Regions from separate parts of the Sphingomonas sp. BL2 genome, predicted to be linked through region 3. Evidence: riboswitches for the same ligand, from Rfam matches in the RefSeq annotation. Region 3 holds a riboswitch; each other region holds the start of a gene.

Region 1 (7,850 bases), 880 kb from region 3:
GTTCAAGACGCTGACCAAGGACGGCGCGATCGACCAATCCAGCCAGCACGCGGGCTTGCCCGTCACGCAGGGAGCCAAATGGCTGGCTACGCGCTGGATTCGTGCGGAACCGATTGATCCGTGGACGATCAGCTAGACGACCATAGCCGATCGAACCGTTGGCCAAGACCAGTCAACAGTTCGTATTGCGAGAGCGCGGAGGCTGCGGCGCTGGTCGGCAGAGCATAGTCCAGCACGACCCAGTCGCCCTCGGCGAGATCCTTGGCAGCGTCGACGGCTATCGCGACGAGGTCCATCGAGACCCTGCCCAGGACGGGCAAGACGCTTCCTGAGGCCAGCGCCGCGCCGACATTGGTGAAATGCCGTCGATATCCATCTGCGTAGCCGAGATTGAGTATTGCGACTTCGGTTTCCGTACTGGCAGTCCATCGCGCGTTATAGCCGACGCTCCCGCCAGCCTCGACACGACGACGTTGTAGGATCTGTGCCTCGGGGCGAACGACTTGCTGGATCACATTCAGTTCGTCTCGGGGAACACCACCGTAAAGCGCCAGCCCCGGCCGCGTGAGATCGAAAGCATAGCCATCGAGCGCGATCCCGGCGGAGTTTGCGAGGCTCATGCGTTTAGCCGTCGTCCTACCGACCAACGCCGCAAACCGGTTGCGCTGCACCGCGTTCATCGGCGAGTCCTCGTCGGCGCAGGCCAGGTGGCTCATCAGCGTTTCGATCTGGAGGCCGTCGAGCAGACCGCTTGCGACGTCATCCGCCGAGATGCCGAGGCGGTTCATGCCGGTGTCGACCATCACGTCGCACACGCTGCCACCGGCTGCTTTCCAGCGCGCGACTTGCGTCGGGGTGTTGAGGACCGGTCGGGCGAAGCCGGCGGCCGCGGCGGGCATGTCGTCTTCGCGGACGCCGTGGAGGACGGAAACCGTCAGGCCCAGCGGGGCGAGTTCGGCGGCTTCCTGCCAGTTCGAGACGAAGAAATCTCGGCAGCCTGCGCCCGCCAACCGCCGCGCGACTTCGATCGCGCCGAGGCCGTAGCCGTTCGCCTTCACCGCGGCGCCGCACGCTGCGGTGCCGCTCATGCGGTCGAGTGTGCGCCAGTTCTGGACGAGAGCGTCGCCGTCTAGGCGCAGGCGGAGGGGGGCAGGAATGTCGATCACCCGGCGCGGAATAGTGCCGCGGGCGCGGCGCGTCGATGACCTTTCATCCGCCACGCCTCGGCTCGACCGCGGGGTCGCCCGGTCTAGCCGGCCTTGACGCGGCCGCGGGATCGCTTGGTTCAGCCGGCCGCGACGCGGCCGACCGGGACCAGCAAGTTCCGGCCTCCATCGTCTAACGGGGCGACGCGGACGCCGAACACGTGGGCGAGCATGTCCGCGGTCATCACCTCGGCGACCGGACCGAATGCAACGCACCGCCCCTCTGCGATCACCAGCGCATCGTCTGCCGCGCGCTGTGCCTGGACGAGGTCGTGGAGGACTATCGCCACCCCTGCCCCGCCGGCCGCATAAGCGCGCAGGCGGGAGAGCAGACCGATCTGGTGCGAGGGGTCTAGGCTCGCGAGCGGTTCGTCGGCGAGCAACCAGCGCGGTTCGCCGGCCAATACGCGTGCAAGCAGGACGCGGGCGCGCTCGCCGCCGGAGAGTTCGCCGACCGGGCGATCCGCGAAATGAATCGTCTCGGTATCGTGCATCGCGCGGTCGACGGCGGCATGATCTTCGAGCGATGGAGCAGCATGCGCGCCGAGATGTGGCAGGCGGCCTAATGCGACGACGTCGCGAGCTACGATGTTCCAATGCACGGTCGCGTCCTGCGGGAGATAGCCGACCGAACGGGCTCGGGCGCGCGGGTCCATACTGGCGACGTCCTGCGCATCGAGGCGGACGCTGCCGGTGCTGCGATCGACGAGCGCGGCGGCCGCCTTGATGAGCGTGCTCTTGCCGGCGCCATTGGGGCCGAGGATCGCGGTGACGCGGCCGGGGCGGAGATGTGCAGAGACGTCGCTAAGAACAGCGCGCTTGCCGAGCTTCACGCCCAGTGCGTCGATGATCAGATCCATGCGCGACCTCTTTCCCTGACCAGCAATCCGAGGAAGAACGGCGCGCCGATCATCGCCATCGCGACGCCGAGCCGGATTTCACCAGCACCGGGGGCAAGACGGACGAGGCTGTCGGCAGCGAGCACGAGCGCCGCTCCACCGAGCGCGGAGGGGAGTAGCAAGGCGCTCGGGCGGTGGCCGAAGATCGGCCGCAGGAGGTGCGGTACGACCAGCCCGACAAACCCGATCACGCCGGTAACTGCGACCCCTGCACCGACGACGAGGCCGGTGCCGAGCACGACCAGCAACCGAACACGGCCCATGCGTGTCCCGAGCGACCGCGCCGCCGCCTCGCCCAGCGCCAATGCATCGAGCGAGCGGCCAGTGAGCAACAGCAGCACCGCACCGACCGCCATTGGCGGCAGCGCGAGCGTCACGTCATCCCAGCCGCGATCGGTCAGCGCGCCCATGATCCAGTCGATCACTTCGGCGACCGCATAGGGGTTCGGCGCGATCGAGATCAGGAACGCGGTCAGCGCGCCGGCGAGGCTCGACAGCACCGTGCCCGCGAGAATGAAGGTGATCGCGCTCGGCGACCGCCACGTCAGCGCGGCGAGCAATGCGACCGCGCCGCCTGCGCCGAGCATCGCGGCGGCGAAGATCGCGGGGCCGGAGCCGAGCCCAAACACGATCGCCGCAACCGCTGCGAGCGCCGCGACCGATGATACGCCAACGACTGCCGGGTCGGCGAGTGGGTTGCGGAGATAGCCTTGCAGCACCGCCCCCGACAGGCCGAGCGTTGCGCCGAGCGCGAGCCCGAGCACTGCGCGCGGCAGGCGGAGCTCGATGATGATCCACCAGCGCGGGTCGATCGAGAACCAGGCGTCGAGCGGCACCCATACTTTCCCGCAACCCAGCGACAGGACGAACAGAAAGACTACGAGCAGGCCGAGCGCGAGGAGTTTAGGCGTGCGTGTCATAAGAGCGCCTCCTCGCCCATACCAACCACCGCCACCACCCCGGCGCAGGCCGGGGCCCAATTGGGGGACGGTCGTGACGGCGCGCAGCACTCCGTTACCTCGGCTACTCCAATTGGGCCCCGGCCTCCGCCGGGGTGGTTGTCGTATGCGTGTCGCATCACAGCCCCGCCCGGATCGCGGCGAGGCGTTCGAGCGCAGGCGCGATGGTAGGCCCGCCGCAATTGATCAGGACGCGCGGGAAGACGGCTTGCGGCGTGTTCGGCAGCAGGCGGCGGCGCAGTGTCGTGCCACGGCTGGCGCGTTCAGGGGCCATCACGACGGCGGGCGGCTGCGTCACGATCGTCTCGGCGGATAGCGTGCCGGTGTGCGTCAGGCCGTAGCTCGCGGCGGCGTTGCGGAAGCCGACGCGCGTCATCATGTCGTTCAGCAACGTGCTCCCCCCGGTCGCGAGATCGCCGCTGATATAGAGCAACGCGCTCGGCGAAGCGCCGTCCTCGCGGCTCCAGCGCGTCACCGCCCGGTCGATTTCCGCGTTGATCCGCGCTCCGCCCACGGGCGCACCGACCGCTTGGGCGATCTGCGTGACCTGCGCCTGGCTCTCCGCGATCGAGTCGGGGATGCCGACCAGCAACGTCTTCAAACCGGCGCGCGCGTACGCCGCCTGCGTCGCGGGCGGCGTGTAGGTGCTGGCGATGACCAGATCGGGGTGGAGCGCGATCACCTCCTCCGCGGTCCCGGCGATCCCGCGAAACCTGCGCGCGACGGCGATCGAGATCGAGGTCGCGGAGGGATCCTGCGAATAATGGCTGATCGCGGCGATCCGTGCAGGCGGCAGGATGCGGACCAGCACCGAATCCACGCACGGATTGGTCGAGACGATCCCCCCGCCTACTCCCGCGCCAGGGGGTTTTGCGCAGCCCCCGAGCAGGAGCGCGAGGAGGATCGCCCCACGCCTCACTTCAGCCGCAACCGCACGCCGCCATAGGCCGCGCGGCCGTAATTGCCGTAGCCCGCAATCGTCTCGTACCGCGAGTCGGTCAGGTTATCGATGCGGCCATAGACCGCGAACCGCTCCCCGATCGGCAGTTCCGCACGCACGCCGGCCAGCGCATAGCCGTCGAGACGCGTGGTATTGCTCGCCTCGTCGAAGCTGTCGCCGACCATCGTCACGGTGCCGCCAACGGAGAGGCCGAACGCGAACCGGTAATCGGCGTCGACGCTCGCGGTCTGCTTGGGGCGGCGCGCGAGATCATTGCCGAAATTGTCCCCGATAGAGCGGTTCTCCGTATCGATATAGCTGTAGTTTGCGGTCAGCGTCAGCGCGTCGACCGGGCGCAGCGCGAGCGTGAATTCGACGCCGTCCGCTTCGGCCCGCGCGACGTTGTCGTAGACGCCGAACGGGCGCTTGGCGCAGATCGAATTGGGCGTCTCCAGCTCGGTCGGGCTGCAATCGCGGAAGTCGATCTGGTTGCGCGTGCGGCGATTGAAATAGGTGACGCCTGTGCGGACCCGGTTGCCGAGGAACGCCTGTTCGACGCCGATATCGAAATTGCGCGCGGTCTCTGGAGCGAGGCCACGGTTCCCGTATTCGGAGAAGAGCTGGTACAAGGTCGGTGCCTTGAAGCCCTCGCCATAGCTCGCGCGGACGGTGGTGCCGGTGCGCAACGCCAGTGCAGCGTTCGCGCCAAACGTCGTGTGGCTGCCGAAATCGTCATGGTCGTCGTTGCGGACGCCGCCCGTGATCGTGAGGATGGAGAGCGGCTTGACGATCAGCTGACCGTAGACGCTGGTGATGCCGGTATGCGCGAAGGTGAAGCCGTCGTTAAAGCGGCTGTTCTCGCGCTCGACGCCGGCGACGACGCGCATCTGGTCGAGCGGACGGAAGTCGCCCTGATACTCGTAGCGTTCGCTGCGGCCGCGGCCGAGAAACGTCACATCCCCGCCGGGCTGCGAGTAATTGTCGCGGTTGATATCGGCGATCGTGAACGCCACGCGGTTGTTGAACCGGCCATCGGCGAGGTTCGCATGTAGGCCAGCATAGCCGTACAGCTCCTGCGTGGTGCCGTAGGCAAGGCTGTCCGCGACCACGAACGTCTTCGGGTCGAAACCGTCGTCGATGTCGACCTTGCTGTCGGCAAAATAGCCGCGCAGGTCGAGGCCGATGCCCGGCGCGAACTCGACGCCGACCCGCCCGGTCGTGCCATATTGGCGATAGCCGTCGCGCTCGGTGCCGCTGGCCGCGGACGAGATGCCATCGGTGCGCAGATATCCGCCGGTCAGCGATCCGGACACCGGCCCCGACTTGCCCGACACGCCCGCGCTCGCGAACACGCTGTCGGCATAGCCATATTCGGCGTTGGCGCGCGCCTGCACGCCTTCGGTCGGCGCGGCGGTGATGATGTTGACGACGCCGCCGATCGCCTGGCTGCCCCACGGCACAGAGTTCGGGCCGCGCAAGATTTCGATCCGCTCGACCGAGCTCGACAGGAGGTTGCCGAAGTTGAATCCGCCGCCGGTCGACGACGGATCGTTGACGCGCACGCCGTCGATCACGACGAGCGTTTGGTCCGCCTCGGCACCGCGGATGCGGACGCTGGTCAGTGCGCCGACTGTGCCGTTGCGCGTGACAGTGACGCCGGGCGTGGTCGCGAGCAGGTCGGAGACGATGGTGGTCTGGCGGCGCTCAATCTCGGCGCGGTCGATCACGGTCACGGCTTGGCCGATCTCGCTCAGCGGTTGCGCCGCGCGGGTCGCGGTGACGACGATTTCGGGGGCGTCGGCGTCGGGAATGTCCTGCGCATAGGCGGGCGATGCGATCGCCGCGGCACTCAGGAGAAGGAAGAATTTCGTCATCGGCTGCGTCCTAACCAGAACCGCCAGCGACCATTCGCCGGGCGGCCAGACGTCTCTCGCTCGAGGAAACCCGGCAAGACCGGAGCACTCGTCCGCGCCGGACACCCGCCCGCGCAGTGGATCGACCGTGAGGGGCAGGTCTCCTGGCTTCCGGGTCGCCGCGCCCACCCCGCCTTCCCAGGTCGAGACCCAGTGGCATATTAGGGGTGGCCGCTATCCGGTCACAGTTGCGGGTACAGCGCCGGTCTTGCGGATTTGGATCGTGACGACCCGGCCGCGCACCGACTTCCCTTTTGATCCCGTTGCCGGGAACCCTTCACGGGGGTGGCATTAGTCGTGCGCCAGACACGGGTCAACGCGGGGGATAAGGAGCATCGACCCGCGATAGCGCGCGCTGAGGTAGGGTTGGCACAGCCCATCGCACCTCCCCGGCGGAGGCCGGGGCCCAGTTGGGAAACGTCGCTAACTGCGCGTGGTCCGTCGTTACTGCGACCTCGCCAACTAGGCCCCGGCCTCCGCCGGGGAGGTGGCGTGTTAGTCGGGACGTCGCTTTCCCTTCCTTGTTCTCCCGCGAAGGCGGGAGCCCAGTCTGGGTCCCCGCCTTCGCGGGGAAACATGCTGTCTTTCTTTCCCTGGCTGCGGGCGGATTGACTCTTACCGAAGCCCGTATCGCAGCCCGACCCAGATCGTCCTCGGCATGGCGCGCTCGACAATGTTCGCGCCGCTGATCCCTGCCTCGACGCGCTCATTGAACAGATTCTCTCCGCGCAGTTCAGCCACCAGCGATCGCAGGATCGGCAGCGCCGCATACGCATCCAGCGTGGTCGCCGGATCGAGCACCCGCGTATTCTGGTCGTCATCGAACTGCTGGCCGATATGCCGCACCGTCAGCGACAGCGCCGCCGCGTCGCGCCGCCAGTCGACCGTCCCCGATACCTGATCGCGCGGGGTCTGCGCCGGTCGCAAGCCGTCCAGCGCAGCCGTGATCCCCGAACCCTCGACCGTCGAATTCGTATGCGACCACGACGCCTGCACGCCAATCGGACCGGGTCGATACGCCGCATCCAGCTCGAACCCATGCGCGCGGATCGCGTCGAGGTTCTGGCGAACACGGTAGGTGGTGACACCCGGCAACACCTGCGGCGGATTGGTCGTCGTGACGTTCGCCACCGCATCCTTCAGCCGGTTGTAGAAATAGGTCGCGGCAATGCTCACGCCCGGCGCAGGCGTCAGCGTCACCCCGCCCTCGACCCCGGTCAGCCGCTCCGGCGACAGCAGTGCGTTCGCCGCGGTCGCATCGTTGCCGACGCGGAATGGCCGATACAGCTCGTTGAGCGTCGGCAGGCGCCACCCGCGATACCCGGCCGCGCGCAACGTGATCGCCTCGACCGGCTGATACGCTACGCCCGCCCGGCCGGTCGTCTCGCTGCCATCGCGATCGGCATAGCGCAGATTGGTCAACGCAGCGCCGCCCGCCAGCGGCCGTTCGGACAGATAGCCACCGTCGATCGACCACCAGTCGACCCGGCCACCCAGGCTGAACGTGAAGTCGCCCGCGAGAAGACTCCCATCCGCGAACACACCCGTCGTCGTCGTGCGCCCGCCGGCCTCGCGCCGCCGCGTCGGCGCTGCGTTGACGAACGTGTACAGCTCCTGCGTCTTGCCGCTGACATCGCGAACATCCGCGCCCAGACGGAGCGTAATGCTCTCGCCCAGCGGCGGCGCGATCTCGATCCGTCCGCCAAGCCCGGTCGCGGGCGTATTATACTGATTCAACGATTGGATCGCGGTCGTCCGCGCGGCACTGATGCTGTTGAAGCTGCTCGCGAACGCCCGGGTCTGCAGATATGCCAGCGCTGAATAGCCCCAGCGCCCGCGCCCGACGAGCCGGACGCTCGCATCCGCGCCTTCGCTCTTGTTGTCGGTGAAGTCGCTGCCCCGGTCGCGCCGATCGGTGAACGCGCTCGCATTCA
Region 2 (7,850 bases), 1.7 Mb from region 3:
CACTGGCTGAGCGACGACCATGTGGCGGGGGCCGCATCGGCGTCGTGCGTCGGTCGCTCATGGCGTCCGGTCGTCGCATGGCCCGGCCGTTCGCGGCAGGCCCCGGTCCTCGTCGGACGCTGCGGGGTTTGTGCATGACGACTTTGACGATGAAACGACCGACACGGGGTTCGACCCGAAAGCGCATCGGCTGGATGTTTGCAGGCCTGATCGCGGCCAACATCGCCGCATGGTGCTGGGCGTTCTCGCTGTTCCACGCGCAACCGCTGATGCTGGGCACCGCGCTGCTCGCCTGGGGCCTCGGGCTGCGCCACGCGGTCGATGCGGATCACATCGCGGCAATCGACAATGTGACGCGCAAGCTGATGCAGGACGGCCAGCGCCCGATCGCGGTCGGCTTCTGGTTCGCGATCGGCCATTCGGGGATCGTGCTCATCGCCGCCGTCGCGATCGCACTGACCGCCAATGCGCTGTCGCAGTTCGAGGCATTCAAGCAGGTCGGCGGGGTGGTCGCGACCGTCATTTCCGCCGTGTTCCTGTTCACGATTGCGGCGATGAACCTGATCATCCTGCGCTCGGTGTGGCGCACCTTCGGCCATGTCCGCGGCGGCGGCACCTATGTCGAGGAGGACCTCGACCTCCTCCTCGGCAACCGCGGGCTGCTCGCACGTCTGTTCCGCCCGATGTTCCGGCTGGTCACGCGGAGCTGGCACATGGCGCCACTCGGCTTCCTGTTTGGCCTCGGTTTCGACACGGCAACGGAGGTCGCGATCCTCGGCCTCTCAGCAAGCCAGGCCGCCGACGGTCTCTCGATCGGTGTCGTCCTAGTCCTCCCCGTGCTGTTCGCGACCGGCATGGCGCTGGTCGACACGGCGGACGGCGTCGTCATGCTTGGTGCCTATGAATGGGCGTTCGTGAAGCCGATCCGCAAGCTCTACTATAACATTACCATCACGCTGATCTCCGCGATCGTCGCGATCGCGATCGGCGGGATCGAGACGCTGGCGCTGCTCGGATCGAAGCTCGGCTTCACCGGCGGCATATGGGATGTCGCAACGGCGCTCGGCGAGAACTTCAACGGCCTTGGCTTCGCGATCATCGGCCTGTTCGTGCTCTGCTGGGTGCTGAGCTTCGCGATCTACCGCTGGAAACGATTCGACGAGATCGAAGTCGTGCACGGATAGGCTAGCTCTTCCGTTCCCCAAGCTCGACGCGCTCTCGATCCTCCCCCGCCAGGGGGAGGTGGCGCGAAGCGACGGAGGGGGAGGACGGCGATCACGTTTGTTCCGTGTCCGCCCCCTCCGTCACCTCCGGTGCCACCTCCCCCTGGCGGGGGAGGATCGAAAACTACCGATATGCGAATTGGCACGCTCTCGGAATTACTCTAACCAACCCTCGAGGCTCGGTTTCACCGAACCTCACAGATCGCGCCGGTGCCCTTCGGGGCTTGAATGGGAATGCGGTGCGGGAGTTCCTCCCAATGCCGCGGCTGTCCCTGCAACTGTAAGCGGTGAGCGAGACGCACACGCCCTTCACGAGAAGGGCAGCCACTGGGTGAAAACCTGGGAAGGCGTACGTCGAGCCTCGACCCGCGAGCCAGGAGACCTGCCAGCGCAACGGTCGCTCTTGCTACGATCCAGGGGATGGTCGCGGCACGGTACTCCGTCTGAGCGACGAACGCGTGCGGCCCTATGGTCGTGCGTGCGTGTGCTCGCAGGAGAATACCAATGCCCGATCTTTCAAAGGTCCCCGTCACGATCGTCACCGGCTTTCTCGGAGCCGGGAAGACCACGCTCATCAGCCACCTGATCCGCAACGCCGGCGGTCGTCGTCTCGCCGTCGTCGTCAACGAGTTCGGCACGCTCGGCATCGACGGCGACATCCTGAAGGGCTGCGCGATCCCCGATTGCCCGGCCGAGAACGTGATCGAGCTGGCGAACGGCTGCATCTGCTGCACGGTAGCCGACGACTTCATTCCGACCGTCGAGGCGCTCCTCGCGCTCGACCCGCGCCCCGATCACATCCTGATCGAGACGTCCGGGCTCGCATTGCCCAAGCCGCTGCTGAAGGCGTTCGACTGGCCCGCGATCCGTTCGCGCATCACCGTCGACGGCGTCATCGCGCTCGCCGATGCCGAGGCGGTCGCCGCGGGGCGGTTCGCGCCTGACGTCGCCGCGCTAGACGCCCAGCGCGCCGCCGACCCGAGCGTCGATCACGAGACGCCTTTGTCGGAAGTGTTCGAGGACCAGCTCGCCTGCGCCGATCTCGTCCTGCTCACCAAGGTCGATCTCGCCGGCCCCGAAGGCGTCGCCAAGGCACGCGCCGTCATCACCGCGGAGTCCGCACGGCCGCTCCCGGTGATCGACCTGACCGACGGCATCATCGATCCCCGCGTGATCCTCGGCCTGAACGCCGCGGCCGAAGACGACATCGCCAGCCGCCCCTCGCATCACGACGGCGAGGACGATCACGAGCATGACGACTTCGACAGCGTCGTCGTCGAGCTTGGCGAGATCGCCGACCCCGCCGACCTGACCGCGAAGATCGAGGCGCTCGCCCGCGGCGCCGACATCCTCCGCGTGAAGGGCTACGCCGCCGTCACCGGCAAGCCCATGCGCCTGCTCGTCCAGGCTGTCGGCGCGCGCGTCCGTACGCAATACGACCGCCCTTGGCGTGCCGACGAACCGCGCCGCACGCAACTCGTGGTCATCGCCGAGCACGACCGGATCGACGAGGCCCGCATCAAGGCCGCGCTGGACGACTGAGGCCCACGATGCACGTCGTCTTCCGCGAGACCCACGGGCTGGAGGAAAGCGCGGTCCCGCAGGACCTCGCCCAATCCCCCGCGGACCTCGTCGTCCTGTCCTTCTCCGACGGTGACCTCGGCGCGTTCGCCGCGGGCTGGAAACGTGCGGATGCGGCCGGAAGCCGGCTGCCGTCGCTACGCCTCGCCAACCTGACCGCGCTCCAGCATCCGCTGTCGGTCGACACCTATGTCGAGCAGACGCTGGCGGGCGCGAAGGGCATCCTCATCCGGCTGATCGGCGGGCGGTCGTATTGGAGCTACGGCCTGCAACAGGTCGAGAACCTCGCGCGGGAGCAGGGCATCGCGCTCGCCGTCCTCGCAGCAGACGGTCGCATCGACAGCCGCCTCGACGCCGCCTCGACGATCCCGCTCTCGACGCTCCGCCGTTTGGCGCATCTCTGCGACACCGGCGGCGCCGTCGCGGCGCAAGCGGCACTGGCGCAGTTCGCGCTCGCCGCGGGCATTTACGCCGGCCCGGTCACCGGCGTCCGCGCGATCGCCGACGTCGGCGGCTGGCAGCCGAATGACGGCGTGACGTGCCCAGCCGCATTCGCGCTCAACGCGAAACGCCCCCGCGTCCTGATCGTCTTCTACCGCTCGTACCTGACCGCTGCGGACCTCCACCCGATCGAAGCGGTTCACGTCGAGCTTACCGCGCGAGGCTTCGACGTCATCGGCCTCTTCGCGCCCTCGCTGAAAGCCCCCGACGCAGCCGGCTGGCTGAGCCGCTGGGCCACAGCGTTAAGGCCTGCCGCGATCGTCAACGCCACCGCCTTCTCCGCACGAGGCACCGCCGAGACCACGCCGCTCGACGGTGCCAACGTTCCGGTCTTCCAGATCGCGCTAGCCACCTCCGACCGCGCGGCTTGGATCGGCGCGACCCGAGGCCTGTCGCCCGCCGACCTTGCCATGCACGTCGTCCTTCCAGAAGTGGACGGCCGCCTCTTCGCCGGCGTCGCCAGCTTCAAGGAAGCCGCCGCGCGCGACGGCGACCTGGAATACACCCGCCGCGAACACCGCGCCGACCCAGCCCGCATCACCGCCATCGCCGCGAGGATCGAAGCGTGGACGACCCTCTCGAGCAAACCGGTAGCCGACCACCGCATCGCGATCGTCCTCTCGACCTACCCCGGCAAGGCGTACCAGATGGCGCACGCCGTCGGCCTCGACGCGCTAGCCTCCACGCAAGCGATCCTCGCGGACCTCATCGAGGCCGGCTACGCGATCACCCCTGACGCAACTGATCTAGCTACCTCACGCATTCACTGGCCGCTCGCCGAGTACCGCAAAGCCCTCGCGCACCTTCCCGAAACCCTGCGGAAAGACCTTCAGGAAACCTGGGGCGAACCGACCGAAGATTTCGCTTTCACCGCGATCGACCACGGCGGCGCGCTCGTCGCCCTCCAACCCGAACGCGGCCGCACCAATCAACGCGCCGAGGAATATCACGACCTCTCGCGCTGCCCCTGCCACGCCTATGTCGCCTTCTACCTGTGGCTCCGCACGCGCGGCACCGACGCGCTGGTCCATGTCGGGGCGCATGGCACGCTCGAATGGCTCCCCGGCAAGTCGGTTGCGCTGTCCGATGCCTGCTGGCCCGAGGCTCTGACCGGCGCGATGCCCGTCATCTACCCGTTCATCGTCAACGACCCCGGCGAAGCAGCCCAAGCCAAACGCCGCATCGGCGCGGTCACGCTCGGCCATGTCCCGCCACCGCTCGAACGCACGCGCACCGGCGCCGGCCTCGGCCGCCTCGAAGCGCTGCTCGACGAATTCTCCAACGCCGACGGACTCGATCCCGCGCGCCGCGATCGCCTGCAACGCGACATCCGCGACGAAGCCACCGCCACCGGTCTCGCCGCTACGCTGGGCCTCGACGACGCGCAATCCCAAGCCGACGCGATCACCCGCATCGACACGTTCGTCTGCGACGTGAAGGAGAGCCAGTACGGTGACGGCCTCCACATCTACGGCCGCGGCGAACACGGCGCCGGCGAACGCGCCGGTCTCCTGTCGGCCCTCCAAGGCAAACGCGTCGCGTCCGGCCCCTCCGGCTCCCCGTGGCGAGGCCGCGCCGACGTCCTCCCGACCGGCCGCAACCTCTACACCACCGATCCTCGCGCGGTCCCCTCCCGCGCCGCCCATACCCAAGGCATGAAGCTCGCCGACGAACTCGTCCGCCGCCACCTACAGGACCACGGCGACTACCCGCGCAACCTCGTGGTCGACCTATGGGCCTCCGCCACCATGCGGACCGCGGGCGAAGAGTTCGCGATGGCACTCCACCTGCTCGGCGCGGAACCGGTGTGGGACATGCAATCCGACCGCGTGACGGGCGTCGAGATCCTCCCGCTCGCCAACTTCGACCGCCCCCGCATCGACGTCACCCTGCGCGTATCCGGCCTGTTCCGCGACGCCTTCCCGACACTCTGCACGATGTTCGGCCAGACCGTTCGAGCCCTAGGCGCACGCGACGAACCGGCCGATTGGAACCCGTTCGTCGGCAAGCCAGCCACCGCGCGCGTCTACGGTCCCGAACCCGGCCGCTACGGCCTCAGCATGGGCGACGCGGCCGAGACCTACACGCCGGAAGCGCGCCTGACCGCCGGCCAAGCTTGGCTGTCCGCCTCCAGCCACGCGCTCGACGCCGATGGGGAAGGGGGCCAGGACAGCTTCGACCCCGCCGGCATCCGCGACCGCGTCGCCGCCGCCGATGCCTTCGTCCACGTCCAGGACCTGCCCGAAACCGACCTCCTCCTCGCCGCGGACTACGCCGCGCACGAAGCCGGTTTCGCCGCCGCACAGGCGGTCGCGGGGGGCAGCGCCACGCTCTACCATCTCGACGCACGCGATCCGAACCAGGCCAAGGCCCGCCCGCTCAACGAGGAGATCGCCCGCGTCGTCCACGCCCGCGCGGCACACCCCGCCTGGGTCGACGGCATGATGCGCCACGGTTTTCGCGGTGGCGCGGAGATCGCCGCCACGCTCGATCACCTCGGCGCCTTCGCGCATCTCGCCAGCGCAGTCCGTCCCGAACTGATCGACCTCTATTACGACGCCACGCTGGGCCGCGACGACGTCCACGCCTTCCTCGCCGAAGCCAACCCCGGCGCGCTCGCGGCGATGCAGGCGCGTTTTGCAGCCCTGCACGCCGCCGACCTCTGGCCGACCCGCCGCAACTCGATCCTCGCAGCGCTGGACCTGCCGGCATGAGCGCATTTGTCGTGCAAGGCTGGTGCCCCGACGCATGGCGCCCGATGATGGCGGGCGACGGCCTGCTGGTCCGCATCCGCCCACCGCTCGGTCGCCTGACGCGTGAGCAAACGCTCGGCCTGTGCGACACGGCGGCGACGCACGGCAACGGCCTGATCGACCTGACCAGCCGCGCGAACCTCCAGATCCGCGGCGTCCGCGAGGATAGCTGGCGTCCATTGATCGACACGCTGCTCGATCTCGGCCTCATCGATCCCGATCCGATCCGGGAAGCGCGCGCGAACATCCTCGTCGCGCCGGAATGGCGGACGGGCGACGACACCCACCGCATCGCCGAACACTTGCGCGCGCGTCTGGCGGACCTGCCCGAACTCCCCGGCAAGGTCGGCTTCGCGATCGACGCTGGCGTAGCGCCGGTGTTGCAAGACGCCCCCGCCGACTTCCGCATCGAGCGCGCTGCATCTGGAACGCTTATCCTCCGCGGCGACGGCCGGACCCTTGGCACGCCAGTATCGCCCGGCACCGAAGTCGACCGGTTGATCGCACTCGCGCACTGGTTCGTCGACAGCGGCGGCATCGCCAGTGGCCGCATGGTACGCCACAGCGCCATACTGCCGGATTGGGCAGCCCCAACAACCCATCCTGCCGCAAGCGCGCCACCGCTTCACGTCGGACAGCATTCCCTCGGACTCGCACTAGGCCTCCCATTCGGTCGGATCACAGCGAGCGCGCTGGCACGCTACGTCGACACCGAGCGAGCAATTAAAGCGATCCGCATTACCCCTTGGCATATCGCGATCTGCGAAGCCGACGCGGCGCTTCTAATTGAACCCGACCCGGTCGATTTCATCACCGACCCCGCCTCGCCAACGCTTCACGCGGACGCCTGCGTCGGCGCACCAGCCTGTCCGCAGGGCAGTGTCGAGACGCGCGCGCTCGCCCGACGCCTGGCGCCGCACATCGCCGGCCGCCTCCACGTCTCCGGCTGCGCCAAGGGATGCGCGCACGCCGCCCCCGCCGACGTCACGCTCACCGGTCGCGAAGGCCGCTACGACCTCGCGTTCGACGCGCGTGCCGGCGCACCACCCTCCCGCGCAGGCCTCGACGTCGCGCAGATCCTCGTCCAGTTCGGAGCCGCCTGAATGCCTTACGCCTATGAAACCGACGGCGCGGCGATCTACCGCCAGTCCTTCGCGATGATCCGCGCCGAAGCCGATCTCGCCCGCTTCTCGCCCGAGGAGGAGCCCGTCGCGGTCCGCATGATCCACGCCGCCGGGCTCGTCGGCCTAGCCCAGCACATCCGCTTCACGCCGACGTTCGCAGTCGAGGCGCGTCGCGCGCTTCAAGCCGGCGCCCCGATCCTGTGCGACGCCCGCATGGTCACCGAAGGCATTACCCGCGCCAGATTGCCCGCCGACAACCGCATCGTCTGCACGCTCCACGCCCCGGAAACGCCCGAACTCGCGCGGACGATGGGCAATACCAGATCCGCCGCCGCACTCGAACTCTGGCGCCCGCATCTCGCCAGCGCCGTCGTCGCGATCGGCAATGCGCCGACCGCATTGTTCCACCTCCTGAATATGCTCGAAGACCCCGATTGCCCGCGTCCCGCGGCGATCATCGGTTGCCCGGTCGGCTTCGTCGGCGCAGTCGAATCCAAGGCGGCGCTGTGGACCGACCAGCCCGTGCCTTGCGTCGTCGTCGAGGGCCGGATGGGCGGCAGCGCGATCACCGTCGCCGCGATCAACGCGCTAGCGAGCGGCACCGAATGACACCCGTACGAACTGGGGGCACGATCCACGGCGTCGGCTTGGGCCCCGGCGCGCAGGAC
Region 3 (5,018 bases):
ACCCGTTATCCCCGAGCGCCACCACCACGATCCCGCAAGCATCCCCAGGCCCCCCGGACACACTCCCGGCGGGAGGATCCACCCCAACGACAACCCGCACGACGGCCGGTGCAAAAGCCACCCGCCGAGACTCCACCAGCTCCCGCGTCCACAACGCGCCGACAACATCCTCGATCAGCTCACCATCCAGCTCCTGCCGCCCCAACCGCGTCCCCGCATAGGACGCGGTCATCGACTCCACGAAACTCGCCGGCAGATGCACGTTATCCCGCGTCCGCCCCTGCGACCGCACCACCCCCGGCAGCGCCAATATCCGCCGCAACAACGCCACCGGCCGCGGCGTCGTCGTCACCACGATCCGCGGCAGCGTCCCCAGCCGAAGCCCCATCATCAGGTTATCCCACGTCGCCTTCCCGTTGCGCCACTTGGCGACCTCGTCGCACCACGCCACGTGATGCTCCGGCCCGCGCAACCCCTCCGGCGCCTCCGCCGAATACGCCGACGCCAACGCCCCATTGGCAAACCGCAGCTCCCCCAGCCCAGCCCGCCACACCGGGTCCTCGTCATCGCGCGCGACGGCGAGCAGCCCGCTCTCCCCCTCGATCATCACCCGCCGCACATCGTCGATGGTCGCCCCCACCAGCGCGATCCGGGCGTCGGGATTGTCCCGCGCGACCTGGCTGACCCACTCCGCCCCGGCCCGCGTCTTGCCGAACCCGCGCCCGGCCAAAATCACCCAGATCCGCCAGTCGTCCGCCGCGATCCGATCACCGATGCGCCGACCGTCGAGGCACTGCCCCGGATGCGCCCAGACGGACCAGCGATCGTTCAGCTCATGCTGCTCGGCCGGGGTCAGCGTCCCGACCAGCCGCGCCCGCCGCGCCGCCGGCAACGCCGCCAGCTCGGCGATCACATCCCGGCTATCCCCCGCATCGCCTTCACCCCCCACGCCGTCCTCCCCCACGCCGTCCGAACCCCCGCCAGGCGTGCCCGCACCAGACCGGTCATCGCTCATGCCGAACGTCCTTCTCAGGAGGCTTCGCAGGGGGCTTCTCAGGGGGCTTCTCAGGAGGCGCCACCGGAGAAGACCCGTCATCATCCGACGGTGCCCCCAGCACGATCACCGCGACCGGCGGCGCCAGCCGTTTCGCCAGCGCATCCAGCTTCTTCGCGATCGAGGCATTGGTCTGTTCGGGCGACGCCCGCCGATGCCGCGTCTTCTGGCGCTTGCCGCCCTCAGCCTGCGCCGCGCGATACCGGCCCAGCATCGCCAGCGCGACCTGCACCGCCTGCATGCCTGCCAGCCGCACGACTCCGGTATCGGGTCCCGTCCCCAGCCCCGCCTCCACCCCAGCATCGAGCGCCACATCGCCCTCACCGCCAGTCCCCGCCCCAGCCGCCGCCTCGCGCGTCTCCTCCCCCCAGTCGCCGCTCAACCCCGCGATCGCCGCCGCCAGCAACGCCTCCTCGAGCCGGTCATAGCCACCAGCCAGCGCCGCCGCCCAAGACGCGGCGAAGACCGGGTCGCGCAGCCGCAACGCATACGCACCGCTCAACGCCAGCCCGACACTCGCCGCCGCCGCCCTGACGTTGCACGTCGTCCCCAGCGCCCGCAGGAATTCCGCCCGCCGCGGCTTGGTCCATCCGTCGTACCGCAGCGCCCGCCTCTGGATCCCCCGGTTCCTGCTCCCGTTCACGATCGTCCCGCGCCGCCCGTCCGCCAAAGCACCCGTGCCCACGCCGGCACTATCTCCCACCTTCCGAAAGCCCATCATACCGCGCCCCCGCTACCTCATGAACAAACCCGCCAGAACGCAACGAGGGCCGGCAACGCCCGAGGCTCCCACCCCGACCGTCCCGGCCCCTCGTCTCCGCAGCCAAGCCACCCAGCCCAACCCGCAATTCTTCAGCGTTCTTGTTATGTACCGAACGAGCGTGACGATGTCAAGCTGTTTTAACCTATATGGTTCACCCCGCGCGGTCCGCGACGGTTCCCCGTGGCGATTGCCCGCAGCCGTCGATCCGGATACACCCTTCCCGTCGACCAGCTCCATCGGAGCAGGTCGACATGATCGCGTCGGTGTCCCGAGAGGGACTTAAAAGGGAACGCGGTGAGGATGGTTCGCCGTTCGAAGCCGAGGCTGTCCCTGCAACTGTAAGCGGCGAGCGCGATGCATATCGCTCCTTTCTCGAACGAAAGGGGCAGCCACTGGGCCAGGCGTGATGTCACGCACGGCCTGGGAAGGCCGTGCATCGTGTGACGACCCGTGAGCCAGGAGACCTGCCGGCGTCTGGTCGCTCTTGCCTGGCCCAGGGGGTGGCCGCGGCACGGTACTCCGTCGAGCGACGACGTGTGCGGTGAGGACCGCACGGGCATGCGTGTCGGTCGCGATGGCGTCCGGCTGGCGCGGATGCCGGCCGTTCGCGGGAGGTCCTTGCCGGGTTCGCTAGACGCTCCGGGGAATTACCGTAATGCCATTCCTGACATCTCGCCTCGCACTTGCGGGGGCTTTGCTGTCGCCTGCGTTCGCGACACCGACCGGCGCACAATCCGCGCCGCCCGCCAGCACAACCGCCAACACCGAAGACATACTGGTCGTCGGCCAGCACGCGAAGGACACGCTGACCACGGTCAACACGACTGGCAGCCGCCTCGGCCTCACCCCGCTCGAGACCCCCGCGACGATCTCGGTGATCGATGGCGATACGATCCGCGCGCGCGGCGACATGTCCGTGATCGACGCGGAGAGCCGCGCACCGGGCATCAGCAACGCTGGCAACCCCGGCAATGGCGGCACCGCGCTCGCCGCCCGCGGCTTCAGCGGCCAGGGTTCGGTGCTCCAGCTCATCGACGGCGTGCGGTTGTTCCCGTCGGCGGGCACGATCACCTTCCCGACCGATCCGTGGATGGTCGAGCGCATCGACATCCTCAACGGTCCCGCCTCCGTGCTGTACGGCCAGGGCGCGCTGGGGGGCGCGGTGAACGTCCTGATGCGCAAACCGGATACGCAGCACACCGAGGTCGAAGGCGAGATCGGCTATGGTTCGCAGGACAGTTTTCACGTCGCGGCCGGCGCTGGGGGGCCGATCACCGACCGCCTCGCCTACCGCATCGACGGCAGCTACCGACGATCGGACGGCTATGTCGATCGCGGCCAGTCGCGCAGCTATGCGCTCTCCGCCACGCTACGCTGGGCGCCGACCGACACGCTCGTCGTCACCGCCCGTGACGACTACGGCAACCAGAACCCGATGCGCTATTTCGGTACGCCGCTGATCGACGGCCGGCTCGACGACGCCAATCGGGAGCGCAACTACAACACGCGCGACGGCTACATCCGCTACCGCGACAACCGCTCGACGGTGCAGGTCGACTGGACGCCCAGCGATACGCTCACGCTTAGCAACCAGGCGTATCGCCTGACGTCCAAGCGTTCCTGGCTCAACCTCGAAAGCTATTGCTGGATCGCTGCGGATGGTTTCTGTCCCAACGGGTATAACGCCGATGCGGGCACGCCAGGGCGCATCTTCCGCACCGACATGACCGGTATCGTCCACGACCAGACGCAATGGGGCGATCAGGCCAGCCTCACGCTCAAGACCCCGATCGCGGACGGCATCGACAATGATTTCGTCGCGGGCTTCGACGTCAACCTCATCAAGCTGACCTATTCGCACAATTTCGGTTCGGACCCTCAAATCTCCGAGGTCGATCCCTTCGCCTTCGATCCCGGCCTGATCGTCGACACGCAGGGGATCGCGCCGCGCTATCGCACGCGCACCGACGAATACGCGCTCTTCGCGGAGGATCGCCTGAAGCTCGGGACGCACCTCTCGATCGTCGGCGGGATACGTTACGAGCGCGACAAGGTACGACGCTGGACGATCGACTATCCCAGCGGCGTCTCCACCGAGACGTTCGCGCTCGACAAGCGGCTGCACAACGTGACCTGGCGCGTCGGGAGCGTCTATCAGCCGATCCCGACCGTCTCGCTGTACGCGCAATATGCGACGGGCGTGGACCCGCTCGGCACGCTGACCACCTATTCGACCGGGCAGGTGCAGTTCAGCAACGCGGTCGGCGACCAGGTCGAGGTCGGCGCGAAGGCGGTGTTCCTCGACGGCCACGGCACCGCGACGCTGGCCGCCTACCGCGTCGTCAAGAAACGCCTCCTGGCGCAACAGACCGCGACCAGCCCGATCGAGCAGGTCGGACAGCGATCGGCCAAGGGGATCGAGGCGGCGGTGGCGCTCGACCTGCCCTACGGTATCGGGATCGACGCCAACGGCAGCATCCTCGACGCGACGTTCGACGACTTCATCTCCGGCGGCACCAGCTTCAACGGCAACACGCCGCCCGACGTGCCCGAGACGCTCGCCAATCTCTGGCTGCGCTGGAACGCGACACGTGCACTTCAGGCACGCGCCGGGCTGCGCTACGTCGGCCGCCGCTATTCGGACAATGCCAACGGCTTCCGCGTCCCCAGCTACACCACGGTGGACGCGACGCTTTCCTACGCCGCAACGCCGCAGCTCGCAGTCGACATCCACGCCTACAACCTGTTCGACACGACCTACGCGCTCAACACCTACAACAACCAGCAATGGGTCCTCGGCCGCCCCCGCGCGATCGACATCGCACTCCGCTTCGGCTTCTAGACCCATCGACGACCGGCACCGGGCGAGTTCGCCCGGTGCCGGCTCGGTCTTCGACGCCGCCGACGGCGCGCAATCGGGTATTCGGCTACCTGATGATCATGGAGTGTATTCGACAACCCATTATCCCGCCACGCAGGGTACGAGCCCTCGCTGGTACACGAGTCCCTGCCTGCCCATGGGACTGGCACCGAGTGGTAATCGAGCCCAAGTCGAACACGTCACGCCGATGGCCACCGCTTACTGGTGCCGCAACTGTTGACGCCCACGCACTGGGTCTTGCTTATCCCCACAAGTTAAACCAGCGCATGCTTAATCTCGAGGAAGAATGCAGCACGCCGTAAACTCGAACGAAAGACATC

Evidence for each region. Region 3 has a riboswitch for cobalamin ahead of AC1ME3_RS06925 (TonB-dependent receptor). Riboswitches for the same ligand answer to the same signal wherever they lie in the genome.
Region 1: linked by a shared signal. The riboswitch ahead of AC1ME3_RS02710 (TonB-dependent receptor plug domain-containing protein) and the one ahead of AC1ME3_RS06925 (TonB-dependent receptor) in region 3 are both predicted to bind cobalamin.
Region 2: linked by a shared signal. The riboswitch ahead of cobW (cobalamin biosynthesis protein CobW) and the one ahead of AC1ME3_RS06925 (TonB-dependent receptor) in region 3 are both predicted to bind cobalamin.

Annotation. Positions count from the first base shown of each region.
Region 1 covers NZ_CM155261.1:603,508-611,357, forward strand. The annotation lists gene AC1ME3_RS02685 (2OG-Fe(II) oxygenase) at 1-136, shown strand, start outside; gene alr (alanine racemase) at 129-1,157, opposite strand; gene AC1ME3_RS02695 (ABC transporter ATP-binding protein) at 1,286-2,065, opposite strand; gene AC1ME3_RS02700 (FecCD family ABC transporter permease) at 2,056-3,024, opposite strand; gene AC1ME3_RS02705 (ABC transporter substrate-binding protein) at 3,182-3,982, opposite strand; gene AC1ME3_RS02710 (TonB-dependent receptor plug domain-containing protein) at 3,979-5,877, opposite strand; cobalamin riboswitch at 5,994-6,209, opposite strand; gene AC1ME3_RS02715 (TonB-dependent receptor) at 6,532-7,850, opposite strand, start outside.
Region 2 covers NZ_CM155261.1:3,209,947-3,217,796, reverse strand. The annotation lists gene AC1ME3_RS14960 (HoxN/HupN/NixA family nickel/cobalt transporter) at 135-1,184, shown strand; cobalamin riboswitch at 1,415-1,627, shown strand; gene cobW (cobalamin biosynthesis protein CobW) at 1,728-2,765, shown strand; gene cobN (cobaltochelatase subunit CobN) at 2,774-6,019, shown strand; gene cobG (precorrin-3B synthase) at 6,016-7,161, shown strand; gene AC1ME3_RS14940 (precorrin-8X methylmutase) at 7,162-7,791, shown strand; gene cobI (precorrin-2 C(20)-methyltransferase) at 7,788-7,850, shown strand, end outside.
Region 3 covers NZ_CM155261.1:1,483,690-1,488,707, reverse strand. The annotation lists gene AC1ME3_RS06935 (DNA-packaging protein) at 1-1,015, opposite strand, end outside; gene AC1ME3_RS06930 (hypothetical protein) at 1,005-1,739, opposite strand; cobalamin riboswitch at 2,064-2,303, shown strand; gene AC1ME3_RS06925 (TonB-dependent receptor) at 2,473-4,659, shown strand.